DNA from 4 places in the Shewanella loihica PV-4 genome. Region 4 is predicted to be linked to each of the others. Evidence: predicted binding sites of a transcription regulator. Region 4 holds the regulator's gene; each other region holds the start of a gene.
The links. Region 4 encodes sigma-54, which starts transcription at its own class of promoters, with help from an activator protein. Its sites were predicted from a motif close to GTTGGCACGNNNNTNGNNT; they were not measured.
Positions count from the first base shown of each region.

Region 1 (7,755 bases), 1.5 Mb from region 4:
TTGAAAGCCCAAGGGTAGACACAGCCGTCCCAGCCCACGAGATCGAAGGGATGCCACTCAAGCTGTGTCAGCTGATACTTGTCACCAAATTTACAGACCAAGGGGAAGGCGCCTTTCTCGACCACGGCTTCTTGCAGGCTAGGAACTCGGATGTCGCGCTCACAATAGGGAGCGGACTCCAAAAGCTGTCCGTACTCGTTTCTGAAATGCTTAGGCACCTCCACCATGGAGAAGGCTTCGATAACAAACAGGCGAACCTGGCTGTAATCGTCAAACTTAAGCTGGTAGGTGGTGCCGCGCGGGATAACCAGGTAGTCCCACTTTTTCACATCGAGCACACCATATTCGCTGTAGAGCTTGCCCTGGCCCTCGTGGACGAAGATCACCTCGTCGGCGTAGGCGTTGCGGTAAAACTCTTCGGTCGCCTCGGTGACCTTGGCGCTGTACATGGCCACGTCGTTATTAAAGAAGATCTTGTTGCGCGCCGAGTAGAAGTTACCCTCGCGGTCGGCCAGCTTAGCGTCCAACTTATAGTTCTGAATCAAGGTGTCTTGCCAGGTTTGGCCGTGATTGACCTCGAACGGGCTCACCTCTAATGCCTTGGTCGGCATGTTGTGGTGATACTTGTTGGAGTAGATATTGGAGAAGCCATGGGTGGAGAAGAGTTCTTCCCGGTAGAGTTCACCATTCTCTTTCTTGAAGGTGATGTGGCGTTTATGGGGGATCTCCCCCTGTCTTACATAAAATGGCATGGCTTCTTTCCTTGGGTGCTTTAGCGGGCACACTTATGTTTATGTGATCTAAGTAACAATTTAGTTGCTGGCATGAACAAAAAAAAGAATAATAAATAGCTTAACTCAATCTAAATTTTAGATGGTTGTCTTTTGTTTACGCCGAGGATGTGAGATGAAGATCGATGTGGAAGCCTTTAGGGTGTTGTCGATTCTGGTGGAAGAGGGCAGTTTCTCCAAGGCTGCCGAGCGATTGCACAAGGCGCAGTCGGCGGTGAGCTATCAGGTGAAGAAGCTGGAACAGCACCTGGGTGTAAAGCTTTTTTGTCGGGATCAGTATCGCGCCGAATTAACCCCTGAGGGTAAGGTGATCCTCGCCGAAGGTAAACGCTTGCTGCAATACCTTGGCAACATTGAACATTTAGCCAGCCGTTTCAGCGAAGGCTGGGAGCCTAAACTTGAGTTGGTGGTGGATGGCTCACTGCCCATGGAGCCCATCATGCGGGCGCTGAAGCGGGTGTCTGAGCATAAGATCCCTACTAAGATCCAGCTCAACATGGAGTTTCTCGGTGGGGTACAACACAGGTTCGAGCGGGATAATGCCGATCTCATGTTGGTGAAAGACTATCGCACCGGGCCTAACTATCGGCCACAGCCTCTGCCCGACATCAACAGCATACTGGTGGTGAGTCGCTCTCACCCCTTAGCCAAGGCCAAGGAGCTCAGCCTGTTTGAGTTGCTACAGCATGTGGAGCTGACCATCGAGGATTCCTCGCCTGGCAAGATCCACAGCGACGAGCTGCAATTTGGCGGTGACAAGGTGTTTTACCTGTCTGGCTTTATCATGAAGAAGAATGCCCTGCTGATGGGACTGGGCTTTGGCTGGATGCCTGACTTTTTGATTCAAGAGGAGCTGGCCAGCGGTGAGTTACAGGAACTGGATTTTCTCGGTGGCAGTCGTTACAGCTTTACCCCTCAGTTGGTATCGACCATGGAGCGCCCCTTAGGTCGCGCCGGCCGGCTCTTTACCAGCCTGATCCTGGAGGAGTTTAACCTTTACCAAGCCCAGGCCAGTCGTTAAAGCGAGTGTTTTTAGATCTAAAAAGCGAGCCGTTGAGCTCGCTTTTTTAAATGGCTAGCCTTAATTGAAAGCTAGTCGCTATTAATAGCTAGTCGTTAATAATAGCTAGTCGTTAATAATATCGAGGATACGACGTGTCTTGTCGTGCAGCTTAATAAAGGTGCCATCGACATCTATGGTGATGTTGCCGTCACGGTCGATAGGCACATGGATCTTGCCGCGATCATAATAGTCATCAGACAGGTAATCGCCCTTGTGCAGTTTCTTCTGCCAGCCCGGTGGTAGCGGCTCGCCGCGGGCCACCTTCTTCTGCAATCCTGGTGGCAGGCTCTTTTCGTTATGGGCCTTGGCACCATGTTCATGCTTATCGTTTTTAGCCAGGGTTAGCGGCGAAAAACCGATAGACAGTCCCAGTAGGATAAGGCTAACGCCTGTGGTGTATTTCTTCATCTGAATTCTCCAGCGCAATCATTGCGTTCTCAGCTAGCATATGGTCTCGCCCTGTTAATGTCTAGCCAGTCAGGACCTTAGCCATGTTCAGCTTGTATTCAGCATCTTCTCATTAACCTGGAGTTAAGCCATTGATAAAACGCCGGGCGCACCAGGCTATTAGCCTCCTAGATAAGCTGTGGTACGGAGTATGCAGATTCTCTAGGTAAGAGGCTTAGCGAATGTATTCTTTTAAGACTCAGCAAGCGTTTTATGAGATGTGAAGTCAGGTAAACGCCTAGAAAGTAAGGCGAAAGGCGTTAGGGCAATGGGGGCCGCTAAGGGCAACCTGTCCTTGGGACTAAGGAGTGCGATATGAAAAGTGTAATATCTTTGCAGATAGCAAATCTCTACTCTCAATATGCCACGCAGTTTGCCCGTGGCGATCAGGCCAGCAGTCAGCTGACGATGCAGGGCTTTGTCGAGCAGCTCGCTCAGCAGGGACTGTTACTCGATACTCTCAACTGGCAGGAGTGGTACCAAAATGCCCACCTTGTCGATAAGCCAGATTATATCCGCGAGGCGAGCTTCTATCAGTGCCGCTTGCTGTTAACCGCCATGAGCCGTTTGGAACGCTTCAGCCGCGGCGTATTGGAAAACATGCGCAGGCAAGGGGTGTTGCTGGCGATTCTGGAGCGGCTCAACGTATTGACTCATAAGAACTGCGGGCGCGACCTCTTTGTGCTGACCTAGCTTTTTGTTGGCTTGCCACTCTATTGGCTTAAGACGCCTTAGCGCCCAAGCCATCATTGGTGGGGAATAAGCACTATTGGCGGGAAATAGCGCTAATGGTGGCAAATAGCCGCATTTTAGCGGCTGTAACGCCAATCGCGCACCTTGGCGTCAAGCCAAGCGGCGCTGCGGGTCATCTGTTTCTGGCTCTTCTTTAGCCAGCCTCTGGCCCAGTGGTACTCCAAGCTTAATACTGCAAGTCCTATGGGCAGCAGTAACCAGGCCGGGCCTGGCAAGATCACCAGCGCCAACCCGAGTAGACAAAGTGCGCCGCCGATGACGGTGATCAAGGTTTTTCTCAGCATAAATACCTCATTTGACCTTCTCTCCTATACTTGTTTTGCATCATCTTGTTTATCCATGCCAGTGAAAATGTGTAACAAAAGGACATCTATGGCGCGATGGAGTGCGGCGAAGCAGTGATTCGGGGGAAGGGTGTTGATGAGAACAGGCGGCTTTAACTTAAGCATAAATAGCGCTAATAGGCAGGCCTTGCTCTCTACGCCGCTATTGCCAGTACCGCCATTGCCAGTAAAGCTATGGCCAGCAACGCTACGACGCGTCCATTTACTGTGTGTCTTCATCTTCATCGCTACCTTGTTGTGTGTTGTTTCAGCCCCGAAGGCCGAGACCCTCAAGCTTTCCTCATTAAATTGGCCACCCTATTCGGGGCCGACGCTGAAGGATGGCGGCGCCTGTGTGGTGGTGGCCAGAGCCGCACTTGCAGCCATGGGTCATGAGCTTCAGGTGGACTATTTCCCCTGGAGCCGCACAGTGCGTGTGGTGACCCGGGACGACTCTGGCTATCAGGGCTATTTCCCCGAGTATCATCACCCAACCGATAAATTCATCTTCTCCGACTCCATGGGACAGAGTCCCCTTGGGATCTTGGAGCAGAGCCAGCACCCCATTACCTGGTCGCGAGTGCAGGATCTCAATGCCTACACCTTGGGCGTGGTCAGAGACTATGTGAACACCCAGGCGCTCGATGAAATGATTGCCATCGGCGCCCAGCCGGTAGAGCTGGTGAGCTCAGATGAGCACAATATCCGCAAGGTGGCCACTGGAAGGGTTCAGGGCGCCGTCATGGATCTCTATGTTTATCAGTTTCTCATCGAGCAGCCACACCTGAGCGAACTCAAGACCAGGCTGCAATTTAACAAGCAGTTACTGGAGTCGAAACAGCTCTATATCGCCTTTAGAAACACTCCCGATGGACGCAGGTGGCGAGAGATCTATAACGCCGGCCTGGCCCGTATCCAAGTCGAGCAGCTCCTCGAAGATTACCTTCAAAGCCTCTAACTCGCCGTTTGGCAAGCATCCTGATTCGGTTCAGTCGTTGGTGTTCACGAACTCCCCTTCAGGCTCTATTTCAAGCCTCAAGGCTATTAAGCCTTGGCCGTGATCGTCTGCCCTATAGGGGTCAGGCTCAGCAGCGCCAGTTTCAGATGCTGAATACCAAAAGGGATCCCTATGATGGTGACGAAACAGGCCAGCGCGTGGGTGATATGACCGATGGCAAGCCAGATCCCAAATAGCAGGAACCAGACGATGTTACCTACCATGCCGAGCGGGCCAGTACCGATATCATCGACCCCTTGCAACGCGCGGCGATTAACGTTTTGCTGACCAAAGGGCCAGAAGGCCATCTCACCGATAACGAAACAGGCACGTCCGAAGGGGATGCCTATGATGCTGATGAAACAGAGCAGGCCCGCCAGCCACCAGGCCAGCCCCATCACGAAGCCGCCTAAAATAAACCATGCAATATTAAAGATTAAGCGCAGTAGTGCCATGAAGAGCTCCTTGTTGCAGTGCTTTTATTGTTGTTAAGGCATTGGCCTTAAATTAGATCTACTAGGGAATAAGCGAAAACCATGCCATGTTATATCTGTATGTTTTTATTGATTATTGTGTTGGTGTGATTCTGGAGTGTTGACATAATATGCCAAAAGTCGGTCAAATTACGCATTTGCCGTTAAAGGGTGTACACTCTGGCGCGTCATTTCATTCAGGCCCGATAACATGAAGCTTAGCCACACGCCCGTAGAGGCTGTCTGCCTTGGGGAGCACAAGGTCTATGTGAAGCGCGACGATCTGCTGCATCCCGAGTTTTCCGGTAATAAGGCGCGTAAGTTTGCCTATTTCCTTGAGAACGACTTCCCCTCTGTTAGGCAACTGATTGGCTATGGCTCGCCCCAGGCCAACTCCCTCTATTCGCTTTCGGCCCTGGCTAAGCTCAAGGGGTGGCGGCTGGATTTCTACGTGGACCATCTCCCCAGTTATCTGACGGAGCACCCCTGCGGCAACTACCTAGCGGCGTTAGATAACGGCGCCAACATCATAGATCTCTCAAGAAAGACGGATCGAGATGGATTGGATAGCGAAGCTTATATAAGGCAAAGGGTGTTGACGGGCAGCGATGAGCAGCTGTTTGTGCCAGAAGGGGGGCGCTGCGCCTTTGCCGAGCCGGGCGTCGCCCAGCTTGCCCGCGAGATAGCCAGCTGGAAAAGCGCGCAGCCCCTTAACGAGTTAGTGGTGTTTCTGCCATCCGGCACAGGCACCACGGCGCTCTATCTGCAGAAACAGTTCCTAGCTATAGATCCCAGCATCAGCGTCATGACCTGCGCCGTGGTGGGAGGCGATGAGTATCTTAAGAAGCAATTTTTAGCGCTTGAGCAAGACGAAGCGCTGCATCCTCAGATAGTCCCGGCCGCTAAGCGCTACCACTTTGGCAAGCTGTACCCTGAGTTTTACCAGATGTGGCATGAACTCGAGTCGACGGGGATAGCGTTTGAGCTGCTCTACGATCCCCTGGGCTGGCTTTGCCTCAAGCAGCTGTGGCAACAGGGGTTAGCTGCGCCCGTGCTCTATCTGCACCAAGGGGGCCTGCTGGGTAATCAATCTATGCTGCCTAGGTATAGGCGTAAGTTTGGTGAGCTAGAGAGATAAATGCCATTTGGCCAGGTCGGTACCTGTGAAAGGGGTACAACCTGAGCCAAATGTTACCTGCTGAGTCGTTGACGAATGGGGTCAATCCTACTTGTTGCCTGGGCAACCTTCGATACGTGTGAGAGGAGGTGTATCGAATAGCGTGGGGGTTATTTGTTGCTTGAGAGCAACCATTTCATAAATTGCAGGGCGTCGGTACGCTTAGCAAAAGTTTGTTTGTTTTTTCCTAGGCTATCGGTAAATGCGATAGAGGATTTGTTGACTGAAATTGAGTCCACCGGGAAGTTTACCGTGATCTCATGACCGTTAACTTTGTACGACATAGGCCATACTCCTTATTACTATAACTGCCTTGTGGCAGTAAAAATTTAACAAATAATAGATCCTTAGCTGTTGCGAAAGATGAATTAAATCCTTTCTGAGACTACCCAGCCTAATTTAAATAATCAAGTGATCTGCCTCGCTAAAGCCGTTGCTTGCGCCCTAAACAGGGGCTTTTCACCGGATTGGACACAGTAAATCATCAATAAATGACAATAGTGTGACGAGATAACTGCGAGTTGTTGAAGCGATGACTATGAGATGATTTAGAGTCTAGCGATGCAAAACTTGAAGGCAGAAACTTAAAGCAGGGTACTGCAGAAGGAACGCATTATAATCTCGGCGGCGTACTTGTCAATATTTAATCAATTCTGTCGATTTGACCAGGCCCATGGCGATGAAAAGGCCGGTTCCTGCTTAGCTTTCTACTGTGCAATTTAGGAATAAATGCTAATATTTCTAGGCGCTTGTTAACAATTAAGGGGACTGGGATGCGCTTTGTTGTTTGGCAGTTTATGTTGGTAATGAGTTTTTTTGTCGGCAGCGCCTGGAGCGCGGCGCCAAATAGTTTGGTGGGGGCCTTAAGCGATGCTGCCGCCGACAGTGGTCAGAGCCAATTTGTGCGCTCGGTTGAGCACTTCGATTATCAGGACAGCCTGCAGCGTGATACCCCAAGGGGCACGGTAGAAGGCTTTATGGAGGCGGTTTACGAGCAGGATTATGAGAAGGCGGCAGAATATCTGGATCTGCGTTACCTGCCCGAGGGGATGTCGGCCAGCAAAGGCGCCGAATATGCTAAGCAGCTACAGCTGATCATAGAGCGTAATCTCTGGCTCGACCTGGGCCAGCTCAACGATACCCCACTTGGGCAGGATAACGATCAGCTTCCTGCCTATCGGGATCTCTTCGGCCGGGTCGCCTTGCAGAGCGATCAGATCGCCCTCTATCTACAGCGGGTGCCCAGTGAAGGCGGCACCATCTGGAAGGTCTCCAATGCTACCGTGGCCAAGGTGCCACAGCTCTATCAAAACCTGGGCTATGGGCCCGTGGCCGAGTGGTTTGTCAATCATATCCCCGAGGGGCGCTGGTTTAACGTCAACCTGTGGGAGTGGACCCTGCTGCTGGCGTATCTGATCACCGCATTTCTGGTGATGGTGCCCATTACCTGGATCATCAAGCGCGTTATCTTGCTAACCCAATATGAGCTTAAAGAGGAGCTGGCCTATATCGTCGCCGGGCCATTGCGTTTACTGGCAGCCGTGCTATTGGTCAGAGCCTGGGTGTCTCACAGCAGCATCTCACCGGCGGCAATTGAGATGATAGATACCGGCTTTCTGTTGGTGTCGGCCATCATCTGGTTTGGCTGGAGCGCCATGGGGATCTTCCAGCAGGGCCTGAAGAAACGCTGGAAAGAGCAGGGTAAAGATCAGGCCGCCTCCCTGCTCAGGC
Region 1 covers NC_009092.1:2,491,649-2,499,403, reverse strand. Annotated here, with positions in the region: gene SHEW_RS11175 (homogentisate 1,2-dioxygenase) at 1-752, opposite strand, end outside; gene SHEW_RS11170 (LysR family transcriptional regulator) at 907-1,812, shown strand; gene SHEW_RS11165 (hypothetical protein) at 1,918-2,262, opposite strand; gene SHEW_RS11160 (DUF6508 domain-containing protein) at 2,617-2,994, shown strand; gene SHEW_RS11155 (PGPGW domain-containing protein) at 3,111-3,338, opposite strand; gene SHEW_RS20950 (hypothetical protein) at 3,363-3,617, opposite strand; gene SHEW_RS11150 (substrate-binding periplasmic protein) at 3,634-4,335, shown strand; gene SHEW_RS11145 (YccF domain-containing protein) at 4,422-4,829, opposite strand; gene SHEW_RS11140 (1-aminocyclopropane-1-carboxylate deaminase/D-cysteine desulfhydrase) at 5,059-5,985, shown strand; gene SHEW_RS20595 (hypothetical protein) at 6,135-6,308, opposite strand; gene SHEW_RS11135 (mechanosensitive ion channel family protein) at 6,798-7,755, shown strand, end outside.
Region 1: the regulator sigma-54 is predicted to act here: its motif matches at 4,900-4,918, upstream of SHEW_RS11145 (YccF domain-containing protein).

Region 2 (7,755 bases), 2.2 Mb from region 4:
CCTGCTCGCCGCACTCCATAAACAAGGGCCCATTTCTGGGCCTTTGTCGTATCTGACTCATAATTCTCTGTTAATTCTGACTTTTTGTTAGCTTTTTAATTGGCATGTTACCTGCATCGGCCTGTTTAGCAGCAAATTATTGACGGAGTGGTTATGGCCGCGAATCCAAAGGTGGCATATACAGCGCAGGCGCAGGTAACACTGGCTCCTTCCCAAGTCATGGGTGGTGAGGTGGCAAACGATGCCATCTCCAGCCGCATGGAACATATACTCCAGGCTATGCCATCGGGTGTAGTGATCCTCAATGGCGATGGTGTGGTGACAGATGCCAATCCGGTTGCGGTGCAATTGTTAGGGCAGCCCCTGGCGGGCATACGCTGGTTACAGGTGATTAACCGTGCCTTTTCGCCCCAAGATGACGACGGTCACGAGGTCTCGTTGAAGAACGGTCGCCGGGTGAAGCTGGCGATCACGCCGCTAACGCCCGAGCCTGGTCAGCTCATCGTCTTGACCGACTTGACCGAAACCCGTCTGCTGCAGAAGAATCTCTCGCATCTGCAACGACTATCCGCCTTAGGTAAGATGGTAGCCAGCCTGGCCCACCAGGTGCGAACACCTTTGTCGGCGGCCTTACTCTACGCCGCGAACCTGGGGAGCCCTAAGCTGACCCAGGTCTCAAGGGAGCGTTTTCAGGGCAAGCTTATCGACAGGCTCAATGAACTGTCGCAACAGGTGGATGACATGTTGCTGATGGCCAAGGGGCGTCAGCAGGAATTGACCGAAGTCTGCAACATGCAGCAGGTGATGACTAGCGTGATGGCCAACTGCGAACCTATCGCCGAGCGTAAGGGCTGCCAGCTGCTTCTTAAGCTAGACACTCACTTGCGCTTTAAGGCTAATCCGGCGGCGCTCAGCTCGGCGATCAACAATCTTGTTATGAACAGTATCGAGGCCGGGGCCAGTCAGATCTGGCTTAATGCCCAAGATGAGACGGGGACTGTCGCCTTCGAGGTAGTCGACAACGGTAAGGGGCTCGATGCCAAATTGCAAGAGAAGGTGTTAGAGCCTTTCTTCACCACTAAGGCCCAAGGCACAGGTCTGGGCTTAGCTGTCGTGCAGACGGTTGTGGCAAATCATCAGGGCCGCTTGCAACTCAATTGTATCGCGGGAAAGGGATGTCGCGCCTCGTTTAACCTGCCGGCTGTTTCGGCCGATTCTGGGCTGGAGGTAAGCCATGGCTGAAGCCAAGATATTACTCGTTGAAGATGATGCGGCGCTGCGCGAAGCCTTAGTCGATACCTTGCTGCTGGCGCAGTATGAATGTGTCGATGTTGAATCGGCCGAGGCGGCCATCGTCGCGCTCAAGGGTCAGGAATTCGACATGGTGATCAGCGACGTGCAGATGGAGGGGATAGGCGGTCTCGGGCTGGTGAACTATCTTCAGCAGCATAACGCCCAGGTGCCCATCTTATTGATGACGGCTTTTGCCACCATAGACAGTGCGGTAAGTGCCATTAAGCTCGGCGCGGTGGACTATCTGGCGAAACCCTTCGCCCCTGAGGTCTTGCTTAACCAGGTGTCTCGTTATCTCAAACCTAAGCTAATCGAAGATCAACCCGTGGTGGCCGACGAGCGCAGCCTGGCGCTCTTGGCGCTGGCACAGAAGGTGGCCCAATCCGATGCCTCCGTGATGATCATGGGGCCGAGTGGTTCGGGTAAAGAGGTGCTTGCCCGCTATATTCATCAACACAGCCAGCGTGCCAACGAGCCATTTGTGGCAATCAACTGTGCGGCAATTCCTGAAAACATGCTCGAAGCCACACTGTTTGGCTACGAGAAGGGGGCCTTCACCGGGGCCTATCAGGCCTGTCCCGGTAAGTTTGAACAGGCTCAGGGCGGCACCTTGCTGCTCGATGAAATCTCCGAGATGGATCTGGGGCTGCAAGCCAAGCTGCTCAGGGTATTGCAAGAGCGCGAAGTCGAGCGACTCGGCGGTCGTAAGACGATTAAGCTCGATGTGCGTGTGCTGGCCACCTCTAACCGTGACCTTAAGGCGATGGCGACCAAAGGCGATTTTAGGGAAGATCTCTATTACCGCATCAATGTGTTCCCGCTGACCTGGCCGGCACTGCATCAACGCCCGGCGGATATCTTGCCGCTGGCGAGGCACCTGGTGTTGCGTCATGCCAAGGCTGCCGGTTTAGCCGTGGCGCCAAGCCTGGACGATCAGGCGAGCAGGCGTCTATTGGGCCACAGATGGCCGGGGAACGTTCGAGAGCTGGATAACGTGGTTCAGCGCGCCCTAATTCTACAGACAGGTGACACTATCTGCGCCAAGGATATCGTTATCGATACTCAGGATGTGATGCTGGAGCCTGCTTTTGATAGTGAAAAAACTGTCGAGCCCGAGGGGCTGGGGGATGAGCTTAAGGCACAGGAGCATGTGATCATCCTAGAGACCCTCAATCAGTGTAATGGCAGTCGCAAGCAGGTGGCCGAAAAGCTGGGTATCAGCGCCCGGACCCTGAGATATAAGATGGCGCGTATGCGTGACATGGGTATTCAGATCCCTGCCTGATAGGCGTATTCGTTTTAGCTGACATGTGTCAGTGAAGGAAGCAAACCGCCGCTTTAGCGTCTCTACGGCCCATTTGAACGTTTCGAAGCCGACACCCAATCTGGGTTTGTCGGCTTTTTCTATTTTTGGCAAACATATTGCATTGGTCTGAATAAGAATAGATTTCGTCAATTTCACGACGATAGCGGAGGCCAAGATGCAGATAGGTGCCAATTCATTACTGCAAGAGATGCAGACACTCACGGGCGAAATCAAGCCTAATGGGATCACACCTAATATCACTCAGCAGGTGGCGAACACCAGTGGTAGCGACTTTGGCAGCCTCTTGTCTGAAGCTGTGGGCAATGTAAATGCGCTGCAGGCCACCTCATCCTCGCTGCAGACACGTCTGGATATGGGCGACACCCGGGTGACACTGTCAGATACCGTGATCGCCAGAGAGAAGGCCAGCGTGGCATTCGAGGCCACCGTTCAGGTGCGCAACAAGCTGGTGGAAGCCTATAAAGAGATCATGAGTATGCCTGTCTAGGCATGGACTCCCTAAAGATTAAGAAAGATAACGGCAGGTATTTATCGTGAGCACAGATATGGTAGTCGGAACTGGCGCTGGCACAACACAGGATATGTTGGCAGGCGGCGTACAAGAAGAACATAAGCCGAGCGGCGGAATGTTTGGCGGTGTCGACATGCTCAGACAGATCACCATGATCCTGGCGCTGGCTATCTGTCTGGCGTTGGCCGTCTTCGTCATGTTGTGGGCTCAGGAGCCCGAATACCGTCCTCTGGGTAAGATGGATACTCAGGAGATGGTGCAGGTCCTGGATGTGCTGGACAAGAACAAGGTCAACTATCAGATCGATGTCGATGTGCTCAAGGTGCCGGAAGATCAGTACCAAGACGTCAAGATGATGCTGAGCCGCGCCGGTATCGATAACTCGCCGAGTCGTGACGATTACCTATCAAAAGACAGCGGCTTTGGCGTGAGCCAGCGCATGGAGGCCGCCAGACTCAAGAACAGCCAGGAGCAAAACCTGGCACGTACCATCGAAGAGTTAAAGAGCGTCAGCCGCGCCAAGGTGATCCTGGCCATTCCTAAAGAGAATGTGTTTGCCCGTAATCGCTCCAAGCCAAGTGCAACCGTGGTGGTTAATACCCGCCGTGGCGGTCTGGGTCAGGAGGAGGTCGATTCCATCGTAGATATCGTTGCCTCGGCGGTGCACGGTCTCGAGCCGACTCGAGTCACTGTGACCGATGCTAACGGTCGCCTGCTAAACTCGGGCAGTCAAACTGCAGGCTCGGCCAGAGCCAGACGCGAGCTCGAGCTGGTGCAGCAGAAAGAAGCCGAATACCGCAGCAAGATTGAATCGATTCTGATGCCGATTCTGGGGCCGGAAAACTTTACCGCTCAGGTCGACGTGAACATGGACTTCACCTCGGTCGAGCAGACCGCCAAGCGTTATAACCCGGATCTGCCCGCGGTGCGCAGCGAGATGACGGTTGAGAATAACTCTACCGGTGCCAGCACTGGCGGCATCGCCGGCGCGCTGAGCAACCAGCCACCGATGGAAGCCAATATTCCTCAGCAGGCTACCGGGACTAGTGCTCAGGAGCAGACCCTGCCGGGTTCTAGCCACAAGGAGGCAACCCGCAATTATGAGCTAGACACCACCATCAGCCATACCCGCCAGCAGGTGGGGGTGGTCAGACGGGTTAGCGTGTCGGTGGCGGTCGATTTCAAGACGGGACCTGCCGGTGAAGACGGTCAGGTGACCCGCGTTGCTCGCACCGAGCAGGAGCTGAGCAACATACGCCGCCTGCTAGAAGGGGCTGTAGGTTTCAATACCCAACGTGGCGACATGATAGAGGTGGTCACAGTTCCCTTCATGGATCAACTGGTAGAAGAGGCGCCAGCGCTGGCTATCTACGAGGAGCCTTGGTTCTGGCGAGCCATCAAGCTAGTGATGGGCGGTCTAATCATCCTGGTGCTTATTCTGTTCGTGGTGCGCCCTATGCTCAAGCGCCTTATCTACCCAGATGGTCAGAAGATGCCGGATGCGCCATCTTTGGGTGATGAGTTAGCGGAGATTGAGGATCAGTATGCCGCCGATACCCTTGGCATGCTTAATCGTCCCGATGCGGAATACAGCTACGCCGATGATGGGTCAATTTTGATACCGGATCTGCATAAAGACGATGATATGATAAAGGCCATACGTGCATTGGTGGCCAACGAGCCTGAGTTGTCTACGCAAGTCGTCAAGGGATGGTTACAAGAAAATGAGTAAAGACAAAGAGATCGACACAGCTAACGGTGAGTTCAATACCAAAGATCTGACCGGTATCGAGAAGACAGCCATCCTGCTACTCAGCCTTAGCGAAGCCGACGCCGCCTCAATCCTAAAACACCTCGAGCCTAAGCAGGTGCAGAAGGTGGGTATGGCCATGGCGGCCATGAAAGACTTCGGCCAAAACAAGGTGATCGGCGTACACAAGCTGTTTCTGGAGGAGGTACAGAAATACTCCTCCATCGGATTTAACAGCGAAGAGTTCGTGCGTAATGCCCTTACCGCCGCCTTGGGTGAAGATAAGGCGGGTAACCTTATCGAGCAGATCATCATGGGGGGCGGTGCCAAGGGCCTAGAATCACTCAAGTGGATGGACGCCCGTCAGGTGGCCACCATCATTCAGAACGAACACCCGCAGATCCAGACGATTGTGCTCTCCTATCTTGAGCCGGATCAGGCCGCCGAGATATTTGCCCAAGCACCGGAAAATACCCGTCTCGACTTGATGATGCGAATCGCCAACCTCGAAGAGGTACAACCGGCGGCACTGCAAGAGCTTAACGACATCATGGAGAAACAGTTTGCCGGTCAGGGCGGCGCGCAGGCGGCGAAGATGGGCGGCCTGAAGGCGGCGGCCAACATCATGAACTACCTGGATACTGGCGTCGAGAGTCAGCTGATGGAGACGCTGCGCGAGACCGACGAAGAGATGGCGCAGCAGATCCAAGATCTGATGTTTGTCTTCGAAAACCTGGCAGATGTCGACGACATGGGTATTCAGACCTTGCTGCGTGAAGTGCAGCAGGATGTGTTGATGAAGGCCCTCAAGGGCGCAGACGATCAACTCAAAGAGAAGATCCTCGGCAACATGTCCAAGCGTGCCGCCGAGCTGCTTAAAGACGATCTCGAGGCCATGGGCCCAATACGGATCAGCGAAGTGGAAGTGGCTCAGAAGGAGATCCTCTCTATTGCCCGTCGCTTAAGTGACGCCGGTGAGATCATTCTAGGTGGTAGCGGCGGAGAAGAGTTCCTCTAATGACCATGTCTGGCGACAAGAAGCCCCAAGAGGGCAAAGGCGTACACACCACACAAGCCGATTTTAGCCATTGGCAGCTGCCGGATGTGACCCCTGTGGTGCATGAGCCCAAGGAGAACATGTTCGGCCGCATCGCCCCGCAAAAGGCGGCTAAGGCGGTCGATGAGCCGGTGATGCCCCCCACCCTGGAAGAGATCGAGTCGATCCGCGCCGAGGCCGAGGCCGAAGGCTTCGCTCAGGGCCAGGAAGCCGGTATGGCCAAGGGCTTGGAAGAGGGGCGACTGAAAGGCCTGGAGCAGGGCCACGAAGAGGGCTATCGTCAAGGACAGGCTCAGGGTATGGAGGCCGGCCTCGTCGAGGCCAAACAGACGATTGCGCATTTTGAAGCCCTGATGCAGCAGTTATCAATGCCGCTCTCTCTGCTCGACACCGAAATAGAACAAGCCTTGGTACAACTGAGCATGACGCTGGCTAAGGCGGTGATCGGCCATGAGCTTAAGACACATCCCGAACATATTCTAGCCGCCCTGCGTCAAGGGGTCGACGCCCTACCGCTGAAAGAGCAAGGGGCGCATCTGCGTCTACATCCAGAGGATCTCGCTATCGTCGAGCGACTCTATGAAAGCGCGCAGCTAACAAAAAATCATTGGGAGTTAGAGGCCGACCCGACCTTGAGCCGCGGCGAGTGTATCGTAAGCAACAGCCGTAGCCGGGTGGATATGGGGCTGGAGCATCGCATCAAGGCGGTGTTCGATAAGCTTATCGCCAGTGAGCAGCGCCTCGAGCAGCAAAGGCTACAACAGCTAGCTGCCATGGAGAAGGTCCCCGAGCATCAAGACCAAAACCAAGACCTAGACGGCGACGCTGCGCAAGCGGGCCTCGAAACAGATAGCCAGACAAGCGATCCGCAACAAACGCAAGTAGTTGACGCATCGCAAGTCGCGCCGAGCGAACAGATTGCACCTGACGCACCGCAAGAGACGAGCCCAGATGAAGACACGTCAAAACCGGCTTCTTGATAAGTTAAGGCAGCATACCCAGGCGGTCGCCCCTTTTATGCCGGAGGCCTCGGGCCAGCTGGTGCGCGTGGTAGGCCTAACGCTGGAGGCCACCGGCTGCAAGGCGCCCGTGGGCAGTCTGTGTAGCATAGCCACCATGGCAGGAGATCTGATCGCCGAGGTGATAGGCTTCGATGACAAGCTACTCTATCTGATGCCCATCGAGGAGCTCAGCGGCGTGATGCCTGGTGCCAAGGTGACGCCGCTCGGCGAGCAGACTGGGCTGAATGTCGGCATGGGCCTGCTTGGCCGCGTGCTCGATGGCAATGGTGCGCCGATAGACGGCTTGGGGCAGCTGCATACCGATCAGAAAGCTACCCGTCATGCCACCATGCTAAACCCCTTGGCGCGCCGCGCCATCAGCGAACCTTTGGATGTGGGGGTTCGTGCCATCAACGCCATGTTGACCGTGGGTAAGGGCCAACGTATGGGTCTATTTGCCGGTTCGGGTGTGGGTAAGAGTGTGCTGCTGGGCATGATGACCCGGGGCACCACGGCCGATGTGATTGTCGTTGGTCTGGTGGGGGAACGTGGCCGCGAAGTGAAAGAGTTTATCGAAGAGATCTTGGGCGCCGAGGGACGTTCCCGCAGCGTGGTGGTGGCGGCGCCCGCCGATACCTCGCCGCTGATGCGTCTTCGAGCCTGTGAGACCTCGACCCGTATCGCCGAATATTTTCGCGATCTGGGTTACAACGTATTGCTGCTGATGGACAGCCTGACTCGTTACGCCCAGGCGCAGCGTGAGATCGCCCTGGCCGTCGGTGAGCCGCCGGCCACCAAAGGCTATCCGCCCTCTGT
Region 2 covers NC_009092.1:1,571,874-1,579,628, forward strand. Annotated here, with positions in the region: gene SHEW_RS07000 (sensor histidine kinase) at 220-1,242, shown strand; gene SHEW_RS07005 (sigma-54-dependent transcriptional regulator) at 1,235-2,578, shown strand; gene fliE (flagellar hook-basal body complex protein FliE) at 2,775-3,107, shown strand; gene fliF (flagellar basal-body MS-ring/collar protein FliF) at 3,166-4,863, shown strand; gene fliG (flagellar motor switch protein FliG) at 4,856-5,899, shown strand; gene fliH (flagellar assembly protein FliH) at 5,899-6,918, shown strand; gene fliI (flagellar protein export ATPase FliI) at 6,890-7,755, shown strand, end outside.
Region 2: the regulator sigma-54 is predicted to act here: its motif matches at 2,703-2,721, upstream of fliE (flagellar hook-basal body complex protein FliE).

Region 3 (7,755 bases), 690 kb from region 4:
GTTCGTGCCTATGGCATTCATGTCGGGTTCGACCGGTGTGATCTATCGTCAGTTCTCCGTGACTATCGTATCGGCCATGGCGCTTTCTGTGCTGGTGGCGATCATCCTGACGCCGGCACTGTGTGCCACCATGCTTAAGCCGATTGCCAAGGGCCACCATGCGGTCGAGACGGGTTTCTTCGGTTGGTTTAACCGCACCTTCGACAAGATGACCTCGCGTTACGAGGCTGGCGTGGCAGCGATGATCAAGCGCGCCGGTCGCGTCATGTTGATCTACGTGGCCCTGACGGTTGCCGTGGGTTGGATCTTCATGCGCATGCCGACCGCCTTCTTGCCGGACGAAGACCAGGGTATCTTGTTTACCCAGGCGATCCTGCCGACCAACTCGACCCAAGAGAGCACCAAGAAGGTGATGAGCAAGATCTCCGACTTCTATCTCAACGAGACGGGCGACAGCGTCAAGTCGGTATTTAGCGTATCAGGCTTCAGCTTCGCCGGTAGTGGTCAAAACATGGGTCTTGCCTTCGTTGGCATGAAAGACTGGTCTGAGCGTACCGGCCCGGGTCAAGACGTTAAGTCGGTCGCCGGACGTGCCATGGGCATGTTCATGCAGATGAAGGAGGCCTTCGTGTTTGCCTTCGTACCGCCTGCGGTGATCGAGCTGGGTACGGCAAACGGTTTCGATTTCTATCTGCAAGACAGAAATGGCCAAGGCCATGAGAAGCTGCTCGAGGCCCGTAATATGCTGCTGGGCATGGCGTCGCAAAATCCTAACCTGGTGGGTGTGCGTCCAAACGGTCAGGAAGATGCGCCTATGTATCGCATCCATATTGATCACGCCAAGCTTCGCGCCCTGAGTATCGATATCGACGCGGTCAACAGCGTGTTGGGTACTGCCTGGGGTGGTAGCTATGTGAACGACTTCATCGACCGTGGTCGTGTGAAGAAGGTCTATGTGCAGGGTGATGCCCAGTACCGTATGCAGCCGGAAGACCTCGATACCTGGTATGTGCGTAACAGCCAGGGTGAGATGGTGCCTTTCTCGGCCTTCGCCACAGGTACCTGGGAATATGGTTCGCCGCGTCTAGAACGTTTCAACGGTCTGCCTGCGATGAACATCCAGGGCGGCACGGCACAAGGTTATAGTACGGGTGCGGCTATGGCCGACATCGAGGCTATGGTGGCCAAGTTACCGCCAGGATTCGGCGTCGAGTGGAACGGCCTGTCATACGAGGAACGTCTCTCGGGTAACCAGGCGCCGGCGCTGTATGCGCTGTCTATCATGGTGGTCTTCCTGGTTTTGGCGGCCCTGTATGAGAGCTGGTCTGTGCCGTTTGCGGTGATCTTGGTGGTACCACTGGGGATCATAGGAGCCTTGCTGGCGATGAACGGTCGTGGCCTGCCTAACGACGTGTTCTTCCAGGTGGGTCTGTTGACTACCGTAGGTCTGGCGACCAAGAACGCCATCCTGATCGTCGAATTCGCCAAAGAGTTCTACGAGAAGGGCGCGGGTCTGGTGGAAGCGACCCTGCACGCGGTGCGTGTGCGTCTGCGTCCTATCCTGATGACCTCGCTGGCCTTCGGTCTGGGTGTTGTGCCGCTGGCCATCAGCTCGGGCGTAGGTTCGGGCAGCCAGAACGCTATCGGTACCGGCGTATTGGGCGGCATGATGAGTTCGACCTTCCTGGGGATCTTCTTTATCCCTATCTTCTTCGTGATTGTGGAGCGCATCTTCAGCAAGCGCGAGAAGAAGGGCGCCGCAACTCAGGTCGCCGACTCGACACCACAAGAATAGGCCTAGCCATTTCGTCAAAAAGCCCGGTAATAACCGGGCTTTTTATTGCCTTAGGGGCTGTTGACCGTTCAGGTTTAATTTTTGTTCAATCTAAATGGGTTTTGGTCAAGGCAGGTGTTGTGCCGCATAGATATTCTGTGCAAAAAAGTCCTTAACGTATTGCACTTACTGGTTATTTATTGAAAGATAATCGGCTAATAATAAGCCGTTAGGTAACTTAAGATGTCCCTATATTCTCGCGCTACGCTCCTCTGTCTCGCCACCTTCGGCGCATCCGCCATGGCAGAGACCAGCGGCCCTCAACCGGCCCAAGTCTCGTTAAATAAGACTTATATCAATGATGCCATCTTGCCGCCGAGCATCACCTGGCACGGCGCCAGCGAAGCCTTGCTGCGCGCGGCAGATGACCCTTGGGCGACCCCCTTCGAGCAGGGCGGCCTAAAGTCCAGCCCCAGCTATGACGACACCTTCGCCTGGCTGGATAAGCTGCTCGCCACCAGCGATAAGCTCCACAAGGTTTCCTTGGGTAAGAGTCCTCAGGGGCGAGATATCTGGATGATAGTGGCGAGCCAGGAGGGGGCAGCGACCCCCGATGAACTGCAGGTCAATGGTAAGCCAACACTCTTGGTGCAGGCGGGGATCCACTCGGGCGAGATAGATGGCAAGGATGCGGGCATGATGTTGCTGCGCGACATGGTGATGGGAGACAAGCAGGCGCTGTTAACCGGTGCGAACCTCCTCTTCGTGCCTATCTTCAGCGTCGATGCCCACGAGCGCAGCGGCCAGTTTAACCGGGTTAACCAGAGGGGCCCGGTGGAGATGGGCTGGCGCACTACGGCCAAGAATCTTAACCTTAATCGCGACTATGCCAAGGCAGATACCCTGGAGATGCAGCATATGTTGGCGGCAATTAACCTTTGGCAGCCGGATCTCTATATCGATGTGCATGTCACCGACGGCATAGATTATCAATATGATGTCACCTTCGGCTATAACCTGGCTCAGGGACTGAGTCCCGCCAGCTATCGCTGGCTCAACGACAAGTATCGTCCCAAAGTCGAGCAGGCGCTCAGCGCCCAGGGACATGTGCCCGGCCCCTTGGTGTTTGCCATCGATAATCGCGACCTGAACCAGGGGCTCTCCCTGTGGAATGCCAGCCCACGCTACTCCAACGGTTATGGCGACGCCCGTCATCTGCCCACCATATTGATCGAGAATCATAGCCTCAAGCCCTTCAAGCAGCGAGTGCTCGGCACCTATTTGATGCTGGCCTCGACCCTGGAGGTGTTAGGCGAGCAGGGCACGGCGCTGCGCAGCGCCATCAAGCAGGACAGCTATCGCTACAGCGACCGCATCACACTGACCTGGCAGTCGGAGACCCAGCCTAAGGGGTGGGACTTCAAGGGGATAGATTATCGCCTGGAGCAGAGCCCCATTAGCGGCGAGACGGTCGTGCGCTGGACCGGCGAGCCCAAGCTGTACGAGAACCTGCCCGTGATAGGTAAGACACGCGCAGACATTAAGGTGAATCGTCCAAAGGCCTACTATATTCCGCCTCAGTGGCAGGAGGTGATCGAGCGTCTGAGCATTCATGGCATACGCATGACGCGCCTGGAGCAGTCCAAGACTCTTACCCTGACTCAATATCGATTCGGTGAGCCTGCGTTCGACGCCAAGGACTACGAGGGACGCCAGCGGGTCTCAGCCCCTGTGTCGAGCCACAAGGCTAAGGTGGCGCTGCCGGCGGGCACGGTGAAGATCAGCACTCAGCAGCCCCTCGGCGATCTGGCTATCCTCTTGCTGGAGCCGCAGTCACCCGACTCGCTGCTGCAGTGGGGCTTCTTCAATCCTATCTTTACCCGCACCGAATATATCGAGCACTACGCGGTAGAGCCGCTGGCGGTAAAGATGCTCAAGGAGGACGCATCCCTGGCCGCCGAGTTTGAGGCGGCGCTCAAGGATCCTGAATTTGCCAAGGATGCCGAGGCGAGACTGCGCTGGTTCTACGAGCGTAGCCCCTATTTTGATAAGCAGTACAGGGTCTATCCCGTACTGAGAGACTAAACAAAAAAAGCAGGCCTGGCCTGCTTTTTTTATGTCGGTTTATTCATCCCTAGGTGAAGGATTACTCAGGTTTACGGGCCGACAGGCTGTAGACCATAGGGATCGGCTTGCCCTGATGTAGCTGATAATACCTGGGCCTGTCGCTTGAGAGCCCTAGGCTCTCTCCCGTCACCAGATTGTCGAAGGCATCATAGGGGCTGAAGGGATACTCCTGAATCGCCTCTACCTTGAGTCCGGCTTGGATGAGCGCCCCTATCACATCGGCCAGGGAGTGGGGCCAGGTCACCATGGTGTGTTTGGTGTCGCTGGCGTTTTCCGTATAGGTGCCTTCCTCCTCAACATCCGGCTCCTGCTGGGTAAAATAACTGTAACCCTCCATCATTGCCTGCACGGGATGAAACTCCACCATATAAAACTCACCACCGGGTAGCAGCGACTCATAAATCAACTCTGCCCAACGACCTAGATCCGGCAGCCAGCAGAGGGCGCCATAGGAGGTGTAGACCATATCGAACTGCTGCTGCAGCTGCGTGCCCGCTTGGTAGAGATCGCTGCAGATAAAGTCGGCCTTAAGGTCGCAGGCCTCGGCCAGTCGCCTGGCATGATGGATGGCGGTGTCGGAGAGATCCACGCCAGTGACCTCGGCGCCGAGGCGAGCCAGGGAGAGAGTGTCCAGGCCGAAATGGCACTGTAGGTGCAGTAGGCTTTTTCCCTTTACCTTAAGGTCGGCTAGCTCTATCTCCTGCAGCGAGCTGTTGCCGGCGAGAAAGCCACTTACATCGTAGAAGCTAGAGTCTAGATGTTCTAGGGTCCTGTGATTCCAGGCCGTTCGATTTAGGGTCAGATAATCCACTGCGCGCCTCATAAGTTGATGAAGTATTTCACTAAATAATAACTAATCCTACGAATCGGGTGGCGGCATCACCATCCAAAAATCGGTTAAGCAAGATAATAACATAGCAAAAACAACTAGATAACTTGTTGGCATGTTATCTGCTTAGTTGGGCTATCTAAGCCGCCCCATCGAGGCGGTTCAAATGACTTTAACAGAGATTAAGGAAGGTGTTTATGTTGGCTCGTGTAATGACTATGGCGACGGTACTGGTATTTGGCCTCACTGGATGCATAGTAAATGTGAACAGTGCGGGAAGGGACGATTTCGACTATCACAAACAGACGCAGCTGACGCTGGATGCTCAGTCGCTGGAGACACTGGTCGCCGATACCGGCGCCGGTAGCCTGAAGATAGTGGGCGACGCCTCGGTTGAGCAGATCACCCTGGATGCCGACATTTATGGTTTTGATGGCGCCGAGCCCGAACTGACGCTCACCCGTTCGGGCAATAAGGCCAAGCTGGTTGCCAACTTCGATGCCTTTCACCGCGCCAGCTTCTCAAATGGTAAGTCGCCCTACATAGATCTGTTGGTGAAGGTGCCAGCTGGAATCAAACTGGATATCCATGACGGCTCAGGCAGCATTGTCATTCGCGGCGTGCAGGCGGATATGGAGATCGAAGACGGCTCAGGTGCTATCGAGATTGATGGCGGCCATAAGCTCACCATAGATGATGGCTCAGGCAGCATTACTCTCACCAATGTGGCGGGCGGTATCCAGGTTAAGGATGGCTCAGGCAGCCTGACCATAGCCTCGGTACAAGGAGATGTGGAGATTGACGACGGCTCGGGTGCCATAGAGGTTAGAGGTGTTCAGGGTAAGGTTACCATAGACGATGGCTCTGGCGGCATCCGTGTGGTGGACACCCAGGGGCTTCACATCATAGACGCGGGCTCAGGTAGCCTAAGCTTCGACAATATTCAGGGCCAGGTCAGCATAGACTAAGGCCAGGACTTCCCGGCGCAGAGGCTAATCTCGGGGTCGCACGAATCCGTGGATTAGCCGATGCCCACCCCATTAAGACTCTAAAAGGCTTAGGCTCTGACCCACTTACGCGGGGTGAGCGGCTGGCGAGACTGCAGGTATTGGCGAAGCACCAGCACGCCGGCTAGCAGCAGGAGTCCCCAACGAAGGCCAATGATCTGCCAGGCCATCTGCGAAGAGGTCTCCTTGTACTGGCATACCAGCAGCGTTAGCAGCAAGATGCCCATCAGGATTTTCCAGTGCCTTGGCGACAAATGCACCAGGGGAACATAGGAGGCGACATAGGCGCAGCTTAATCCCAACAGGGCGCCCGCCAGCGTGTCTACCGGCCAATGGGCGCCGACCAAGATGCGTGACAGCGCCACCATGGCCGCCCCCATCAACAGGACCCACTTACTCTTCTTATCCTGCATTACCATCAGCAAGCTACCGGCGAACAGGAAGGCACTGGTGCTATGGCCAGAGGGAAAGCTGTGGTGCAGACGCGTCTCGCCGACGATATAGAGAAAATCCAGGGTTGCCGCCGGTCTGGGGGCATCGAAATACTGTTTTAGCAGCGGGACCAAGATCATCGACAGCAGGCTGGCGGTCAGTACCCGCGGCATCAGCTCGGGGCGACGCAGCAGACAGATGAGTACGATAGTGCCTAGGGTGCTGCCGTGGCCGAGATCGGTTATCCCTAGCTGTAGCCACTGGGGCAGGCTAGGTGAGAGGCCGTTGATGGCACGAAAGAGGCTCAGGTTGAGATCCTGATTCAGGCAGAGCAGCGCCAGCATGCTGACCAGTAGGATCAGCGTGCCGTAGCGGCTGCGATCTGTGGTCATCGTCAGGGCTGTTTCTCTGGTGGTCTGAGCCTGGGTCAGTCTGAACATGGCGCACCTCTTCATCTTAGGAGCCTCCAGTGTAGGCATCTAAGTGTGAAGAAAGCGTGAATGTTGGTGAAAGTCTTACGCCTTTTGGGCTGTTAACCTTGAAACGCCAGCCAACGTCTTACCCTGTGCATGGCGCCATATTCACGCCAGATCAACAGGGCGGCCGTGGCAATTAGGCCCCATCTGAGCATGAGTATTGGCCAGATATGATCTTTGTCGAAACTCTTATCCAGCTCGCTCACCACCAACACACACCAGAGGAAGGCCAAGATGAGCGCCTTGTGGAACTGGGTGAGCTTGACCAGGGGGCAGTGGGCCGCCGCATAGGCGCAGAAGAGACCGACGAAGGCGCCCATGATCACGTCCTCTGGCCAGTGCGCGCCGACGACGATGCGAGACAGGCCCACCAGGCTGGCGAAAGCGATTGCCAGGCATTTAATCTGGGTCTGCCGATAGGCGAAGAAGAGAGTGCCGGCAAACAGGAAGGCGGTGGCGGTATGGCCCGAAGGAAAACTGTGTTTCAGGCGGATCTCACCGACGATATTCAGTGTCTCTAATATTACTGCCGGACGAGGCGCATCGAAGGTCTGCTTCAGCAGGGGCACCAAGATCAGCGACAGCACGCTGGCGATGACAACCCTGAGCAGAAGCTCTGGCCGTTTCACCAGACAGCAGAGAGTGATCACCCCGAGGGTGATGCCATCGCCTAAGTCTGTGATCAGCAGGAGGAGATCGGCTGGGGCGTAGGCCGCAATGCCGTTAAAGAATCGAAATAGGGATAGATTGACTGCCGAGTTCAACACCAAGAGGTGAAGACAGAGCAGAAACAAGAGTAATCCAATAAAGCCGCGTCCCTGGTACTTGTCTTGCGCAGGCATTCCCATTGCCTTTGCTTGTTGTTGTAAATTCATAGTCTTTCCACATAAACGCGCCCGCCTAAGATAGTGGTTTGTTATGGGTAAGTAAAGACGTTTAACCTGAGGTAAATCTGTGGTTTACATCTTGTTGAGCCGGACCGGTCTGGTTTGTTCTGGCCTTAGCCTATGATTTACGGCTGCTTTCCCCTGTAATTTTTAGGGGCATTCACCATTTGCATCAAAGTGTATTAGGGCGACTTTTTGCGTTTTTGTGAGCCTTTTCACGGCG
Region 3 covers NC_009092.1:35,781-43,535, forward strand. Annotated here, with positions in the region: gene SHEW_RS00170 (efflux RND transporter permease subunit) at 1-1,795, shown strand, start outside; gene SHEW_RS00175 (M14 family metallopeptidase) at 2,018-3,859, shown strand; gene SHEW_RS00180 (class I SAM-dependent methyltransferase) at 3,921-4,712, opposite strand; gene SHEW_RS00185 (DUF4097 family beta strand repeat-containing protein) at 4,928-5,698, shown strand; gene SHEW_RS00190 (phosphatase PAP2 family protein) at 5,788-6,609, opposite strand; gene SHEW_RS00195 (phosphatase PAP2 family protein) at 6,702-7,520, opposite strand; gene SHEW_RS00200 (GIY-YIG nuclease family protein) at 7,683-7,755, opposite strand, start outside.
Region 3: the regulator sigma-54 is predicted to act here: its motif matches at 4,840-4,858, upstream of SHEW_RS00185 (DUF4097 family beta strand repeat-containing protein).

Region 4 (7,755 bases):
CTCATCGAGATCGAACGGCTTAGTCAGATAGTCGTCGGCGCCACTATGAAAGCCTTGCAGCAGATCTTGTTTGTCGTCCAGCGCCGTCAGCATCAATATGGGCACGCTGGAGCCCTGCTGACGTAGGGCCTTGGCCACGGCGTAGCCGTCCATCTTGGGCAGCATGAGATCCAGCACTATGGCGTCGAAGTGCCCTTCGGTGGCGAGGCGCAGGCCGAGCTCGCCATTGCTGGCATAATCCACCTGAGCTCCTTGGGATTCGAGATAGTCTCCCAGGACACCGGCGACATCGGCATTATCTTCTATGATGAGTATTTGAGTATTTTGCATGACAGTTCTCTGGCCGGATGACTCTACCTATCCTAGCGTGAAAAAGATGTCGATAACATTGAAATTCAAGCGCATCCGATTGGGCTTTGGGATGCGCTTACTGATCAATTTAGCAGGAACAGGGTCGCCAGGCCGAGGAAGGCGAACAGGCCGATCACATCAGTGACTGTGGTCAGCACCATGCCACCGGCCAGTGCGGGATCGACGTTAAACTTCTTCAGCAGCAGTGGGATACAGGCGCCGGCCAGACCGGCCACCGTCATGTTGATCAGCATGGCGCCGCCGATCAGTCCGCCCAGGGCGATGTCGCCCTTCCACAGCCAGACGGCGGCAAACACCAGCATGGACCAGAGCAGGCCGTTGAGAAAGCCGATGGCCAGCTCCTTGCCGATCAGCCAGCGGGAGTTACTCTGGCCTATCTGCCCCAGGGCGATACCGCGGATCACCAGCGCCAGGGTCTGGTTGCCGGCGACGCCACCCATACTGGGGACTATGGTCATCAAGATGGCGATGGTGGCAAACTGCTCCAGGGTGTTCTCGAACATGTTGCTGACCGAGGCGGCCAGCAGGGCCGCAAACAAGTTGATGGTCAGCCAGAGGGAGCGTCTCAGGGTACTCTTGACCACAGGGCCGAAGGTATCTGTGTCGTCGTCCATCCCCGCCATCCCCATCATGGAGTGTTCGGCGTCTTCACGGATCACGTCGACGATATCATCGATGGTGATACGCCCCAGCAGACGGTTGGTCTCCTCTTCGACCACGGGGGCCGAGACCCAGTCGTGACGCTCGAACAGCTGGGCGACCTCGCCGTCATCCATGCCCACGGGGATCCCTTCGAGATCGTCGTTCATGATCTCCCGCACCGAGGCATTGGGGTCGCAGGTCAGCAGGTCGGTAATGCGCACACCGCCCAGCAGGCTGTCGCGCTTATCCACCACATAGAGGGTATCGGTGGCATCGGGCAGCTCGCCGCGGATCCTCAGGTAACGCAGGATCACGTCTATGGTGACATCGGGGCGCACGGTGACCGTATCCGTGTTCATGATACTGCCGGCGGTGTCTTCCGGGTAGGAAAGGGCTTGCTCCACCCTGGCTCTGTCTTGCGCCGTCATCGACTGCAACACCTGATTGAAGACGCTGTCGGGCAGACTACGCAGTATGTAGGCCAGATCGTCCGTGTCCATGCCTTCGGCTGCCTTGGCGACGCGCTCGGGGCTCATCTGGGTGATCAGGGTATCTTTGAGTTCTTCGCCCAGCTCGTCGAGGATCTCCCCCGTGTGCTGCTGATCGATCAGTTGCCAGAGCACCTGACGGGTGCGCGGCGGAGAGGATTCCAGGATGAAGGCGATATCTGAGGCGGCCATGTCGTGCAGCATGCTGCGCACATGGACAAACATGCCGCTGCCTAAGGCTTGAGTGAGCTGATTAAGGCGTTGATCTGTGGTTTCACTATCTAACACTTCGATCGGCATAGCTCCTCCTTTGGCAGTTGATTGAACGGCTTGGGTGGTAGGCTTGTAAGTCTATGATAAGTATAGGACGAAATTAAGCGGGCACCGCAAAGCGAGCCGATTATACGGCCTCATCGAATTTGGCGTCAATAAGGGCGCTGATGGCATCCAGGGCCGCCTGGGCATCTTTGCCTTCGCTGGTGATGGTGATGGTTTTACCCATGCCGGTTTCGAGCATCAGGAGGCCGAGTACACTGGCGGCTGAGGCCTGTTTATCGCCCTGGATCAGGGTGACCTCGGCGTCGAACTTGGCAGCGAGCACAGCCAGTTTGGTCGCCGCTCTGGCGTGCAGGCCCAACTTGTTGCAGATGGTCAGCTCGCGAGCCAACTTAGTCATGCTTTAGCTCTCTATGGCGCGCCTGAACCTTATGCTTGCCCTTGTTGAACAGCTTGGCGAGCTGGTCGGTCACATAGACAGATCTGTGTTGGCCGCCGGTGCAGCCGATGGCGATGGTGAGGTAGCTGCGGTTGTTGCGCTCCAGGTGTGGTAACCAGGTCTCCAGCAGGTTTTCGATCTGCCAGATGAACTTGTTGACCAGTGGCTGCTGACTCAGAAACTGCTGCACTGGCTCATCCAGGCCAGTCAGTGGCCTCAGCTCAGTTTCCCAATGGGGATTGGGTAGGAAGCGCACGTCAAACATGAAGTCGGCTTCGGTCGGCATGCCATATTTAAAGCCGAAGGACTCGAAGTTGATCACCAGCTCCTTGTCGACCGTGCCCAGCAGGATCTCGCGCACCTTGTCGCTCAACTCATAGATGTTGAGGTTAGAGGTGTCGATATAGTGATCCACCAGTTTAGCTATGGGGTCGAGCAGCTTGCCCTCGAGCTGAATTGCCTCCTTGAGGGAGACCTTAGAGCGCGACAGCGGATGTAGCCTGCGGGTCTCGCTGTAGCGCTTGAGCAGTACATTGTCGCTTGAGTTCAGGAAGAAACTTAAGATTTCGGTATCTTTGGGGAGCTTGGCCAGCTGCTTTTCCAGCTGGATCTCTTCGCTGGGCATGTTGCGCACATCGACGCTGATGGCCACGAGATCGCTGCGCCCCTTGAGCTGCTCCAGCAGGGACTCCATCATCTGCAAGGGCAGATTGTCGACACAGTAGTAGCCTAGATCTTCTAGGACCCTGAGTGCGACGGATTTTCCCGATCCTGAGCGTCCGGATACCAAAACCAATTTCATTGGGTGATCACCTGATAGAGTTCGGATTCATCTTGGGTCTTTCTTAGCTGCTTCATGATCGCCTTATCATTGAGCTTCTCGGCCATAGCGGCCAGGGTGCTAAGATGTTGCTCGCATTGATCTGCGGGCACCAATAACGCAAAAAGGATATCGACGGGCTGATTGTCAATGGCATCGAATGCGATTGGTTCAGCACATTTCACCAGTACGGCCACGGGTTGATCTATGTTAGTCAGCCGTCCGTGAGGAATCGCGATACCATTGCCTATACCTGTGCTGCCCATTTTCTCTCGAGCCAGAAGGCTTTCAAATATTTCTTGAGAGGAGAGGGTGGGGTACTGGACAGCGGCTAAGTCGCTGATAAGCTCCAGTACCTTTTTCTTACTGCCCGGAGTGGCGCAGGTGGTGCACTCCGGCCGCAGGATGGTACTCAGTTCCATCGTTAATGTTTAGTAAGCTTCTCTTTGTGTTTAATGACCTGACGATCGAGTTTGTCAATCAGGGAGTCTATCGCGGCATACATGTCCGCATGTTCGGATGTTGCGAACACTTCTCCGCCACGGAGATGTAACTTTGCCTCAACCTTCTGTTGCAACTTTTCGACATTTAATACAACGTGCACATTATTGATCTGATCGAAATGACGTTCAAGCTTTGTGAATTTCTCTTCGATGTAGCTTCGTAGAGATTGGGTGATCTCGATATGGTGCCCAGTCAGGTTTATTTGCATAAAGATAGTCCTCCAGTTTCCAGGTTTGTTTTATAAGCTCTTGCGCTGATTCGAGGGCGGTATAAGCATTGCCTCGCGATACTTGGCAATGGTGCGTCTAGCCACCTTAATCCCCTGTTCGGCCAAGAGTTGAGCCATCTTGCTGTCGCTCAATGGCTTTTTCTGGTTTTCCGCAGCAACCAGCTTCTTAATGAAGGCACGTATTGCTGTTGAAGAGCACTCTCCGCCATCGTCGGTACCGACGTGACTGGAGAAGAAGTATTTAAGCTCGAAGATCCCTCTCGGGGTATGCATATATTTTTGCGTGGTCACACGTGAGATGGTGGATTCATGCATCTCCACCGCCTCGGCGATGTCGTTCAGTACCATGGGCTTCATCGCCTCTTCGCCAAATTCGAAGAAGCCTTGCTGGAAGTCGACGATACAGTTGGTCACCTTGAGCAGGGTCTCGTTGCGACTCTCCAGGCTCTTGAGGAACCATTTGGCTTCCTGCAGGTGGCCGCGAATAAACTGGCCATCCGCCTGACTCTTAGTGCTGCGGGCCATGGCGGCATACTGCTGGTTGACGTTGATCTTAGGCATGCTGTCTGGGTTGAGCTCGACTACCCAGCGTCCCTTCTTCTTGGTGACGGTCACATCCGGGATCACGTACTCGTCGCGGCTGGCGGTGATGGCGAGACCGGGACGGGGATTCAGGGTCTGAATAAGGGCGATGGCATCCCTCAGCTCATCTTCCTTGAGCTTGGTTTTGCGCATCAGCAGACGGAAGTCGCGTCCGGCGATGAGATCCAGGTGCTCCTTGATCAGCATGCGGGCGTTGGCGATGTGCGGGGTATCGTCGCTGTATTGGGCCAGCTGAATGGTCAGACATTCGCTGAGATCACGGGCCGCCACGCCAATAGGGTCGAAGTGTTGTACTCGCTTGAGCACCGCTTCGACCTCGTCGAGTTCGATCTCTGGGTCGCCCATGGCCTCGAGAATATCTTCGCAGGTCTGGGTCAGGTAACCGCGCTCGTCGATAGCGTCGATGATGGCGGTAGCGATGGCCAGGTCGTTATCGGAAAAAGGGGTCAGGTTCTTCTGCCATTCCAGGTGTTCATACAGACCTTCGCTGGTCTCGCCCTGAAAAGGCATGTCGTCGTCGCGCATGGCGCCCGAGCTTGAGTTTGGTGAGGCGGTGTAGACCTCATCCCAGGTGGTATCCACCGGCAGCTCGTCTGGCATAGAGTCTTGAGTCAGGGCATCAGAGGTCTCGACCCCTGAGTTATCCTGGCTCGAATCCAGCTCTATCTTGTCGTCGTACTTGTTGTCGAAGCTGTCGGTGACGCCATCGTCTTGCAGCTCGATGCTGGCGCTCTCCTGCTCTTCATCCAACTCCAGTAGCGGGTTGGATTCTAATGCCTGCTGGATCTCCTGCTGCAACTCTAATGACGACAACTGCAACAGACGTATGGCCTGTTGTAGCTGGGGCGTCATGGTGAGATGCTGACCCATTTTGAGCTGAAGTGACGCTTTCATCGTACTGCTATTCCCTTGTTTCTAATTATAAAATGAGAAAGCTCTGGCTATATGTGCCGGACAAATATATCGGATAGTTCCTAAGGCCACAATTAACGCGTGGTTTTTCCTCTGTGGCCCCATTATAAGATTAACTATAGCTTGAATTGTTCACCTAAGTACACTGCTCGTACTTGCTGGTTGTCTAAGATTTCGGCGGGTGTGCCCTCGGCGATCAGATTACCATGGCTGACGATATAGGCTTTCTCGCAGACGTCTAATGTCTCGCGCACGTTATGGTCGGTGATCAACACCCCCAGGCCGCGATTCTTGAGCTGTTCGATGATCTTCTTGATGTCGATTACCGAGATGGGATCGACCCCGGCGAACGGCTCGTCGAGAAGAATAAACTTAGGGTTGGCGGCTAGGGCCCTGGCGATCTCCACCCGGCGACGTTCACCGCCCGAGAGCGCCATGCCGTGGCTGTCACGGATATGGGTGATGTGAAACTCTTCCAGCAGGTGTTCCAGCTCCTCTTCGCGGCCATCGTTATTAAGATCGCTGCGGGTCTGGAGCACGGCCATGATGTTGTCCCGCACCGAGAGCTTACGGAAGATGCTGGCTTCCTGAGGCAGGTAGCCTATGCCTTTGCGGGCGCGTAGGTGCATTGGGTCTAGCGTCAGGTCGTCATCGTCGATAAAGATGCGGCCCTTGTCGCTCTGTACCAGGCCGACGACCATGTAAAAGGTGGTGGTCTTGCCGGCGCCGTTTGGCCCCAGCAGGCCGACGATTTGCCCGGTCTTGACCGTGAGGCTCACGTCTTGGACAACGGCACGACTCTTATAGCTCTTGGCGAGGTTCTCCGCCTTCAAGATCAGGTCTGTCATTGTTTTTCCTGTTCTGGTTTCTTCTCGGGCTTCTGCTCTGGCTGGATCTGTTCCTGATAGTTCTCAGGCTGAATGATAGTGATCACTCTGTCTTTGCCTGTGCTCTCGGCGATCAGCTGTTGCTGTTCTATGTTGTAGCGGATCTGCGACCCCGTGACCTGGCTGCCTTCCTGTTCCAGGGTGGCGTCGCCAATGAGCGTCAGGGTGCGGCTGGAAAGCTCGTAGCGGATCTCCTTGGCGCTGGCCGAGGCGGGACGGCCATCTTCCATCACCTGCGAGTAGGTGGCCGGGTTGCCGGTGGCGATCAGTATCTTGCCGCTGTTCTTCTCTTTGCTGAAGGCGCGTAGTTCACTGGCCAATATCTTGATTGAGCCTTGGGTGACCTCGACCGGACCGTGGAAGATGATCTGGTTGTTCTTAATGTCGGCTTCCTGGCTGGCGGCAGAGATCTTAACCTCTTGCAGCAGGTCGTTCACCTTGGCATAGGCGCCAACACTGACCAGGGGCAGCAGGCCCGCAAGAATAAGGCTATTTAGTTTCATATGTTCCTTCTACCTGACTCGTCAGTTTGATATTTTGGGCGTTGAGATCGGCATATAAGCCTTCCCCCGTGATGAGGAAATCACGCCCTGTGATCCGAATGCTTCTGTCGGATGTCATAATCATAGTATTGAGATCCAGCTCCAGATAGGTGGTCTCTATGGTCTGAATCGGTTCCTCTGGGCTAATGGCGTCAATGATAACATTATTTTCCAGGGTGACCCGTCCGCTATTTTTGTCCAGTGTGCCCTTGGTGGATCTCAGGCGCCACTGGGCATCGCCGTTGTCGGGGTAGACCAGATAGATGGGCTGGGTAAAGTAGGTCTGGTTGCGCTCGGCGTAATGCTCCATGTGACTGGCCGATACCCGGCTGTTGATGCCACCCTCATCATTGTATTGCACGCTCTTGAGATCCCGGACTATGTAGTCGGGACGATCGACATTATCCAGGGCCAGCTCTTCGCTGCCCTTTTTCGACTGAACCTGCCAATAAAGGATCAGTGCTGTGCCGAAGAAGGCGATGATCGCCAGCGTGACTCTGTTCATATGCTCATTCCGTGGGCCGAGGCAAACTTATCCTGGCTGAGCAGGATGAGATCCGTCAATTCACGCAATGCGCCGTGGCCGCCCTTGATATGGGTAACCATGTCGGCGTGTTGGCGTACATAGGGATGACCGTCGGCCACGCAGACAGACAGGCCAACCTGCTCCATCACGGGCAGATCCACCATGTCATCGCCAATATAGGCAACTTCCTCAGGCCTCACCTTATAGAGGTTAAGCAGCTCCTGATAAGGCTCGAGCTTGTTGTCGACGCCCTGGTAGATGTGGGTGATACCCAGGGCCGTCATGCGATCTTCCACTATCTGCGACTTACGCCCCGTGATGATGGCCACCGGAATATCGCTGGTCAGCAGCGAGCGGACGCCATAGCCGTCGCGGGTATGGAAGGTCTTGAGTTCGTCGCCCGAATTGCTCATATAGACTAAGCCATCGGAGAAGACGCCGTCGACGTCGCAGATCAAGAGTTTGATCTGTTTAGCCTTCTGCCAGACTGCGTCGGTTATCGGGCCGTAAAAACC
Region 4 covers NC_009092.1:3,949,105-3,956,859, reverse strand. Annotated here, with positions in the region: gene SHEW_RS17160 (response regulator transcription factor) at 1-330, opposite strand, end outside; gene mgtE (magnesium transporter) at 435-1,802, opposite strand; gene SHEW_RS17150 (HPr family phosphocarrier protein) at 1,903-2,178, opposite strand; gene rapZ (RNase adapter RapZ) at 2,171-3,019, opposite strand; gene ptsN (PTS IIA-like nitrogen regulatory protein PtsN) at 3,016-3,459, opposite strand; gene hpf (ribosome hibernation promoting factor) at 3,462-3,749, opposite strand; gene SHEW_RS17130 (RNA polymerase factor sigma-54) at 3,780-5,267, opposite strand; gene lptB (LPS export ABC transporter ATP-binding protein) at 5,402-6,133, opposite strand; gene lptA (lipopolysaccharide transport periplasmic protein LptA) at 6,130-6,675, opposite strand; gene lptC (LPS export ABC transporter periplasmic protein LptC) at 6,662-7,219, opposite strand; gene kdsC (3-deoxy-manno-octulosonate-8-phosphatase KdsC) at 7,216-7,755, opposite strand, start outside.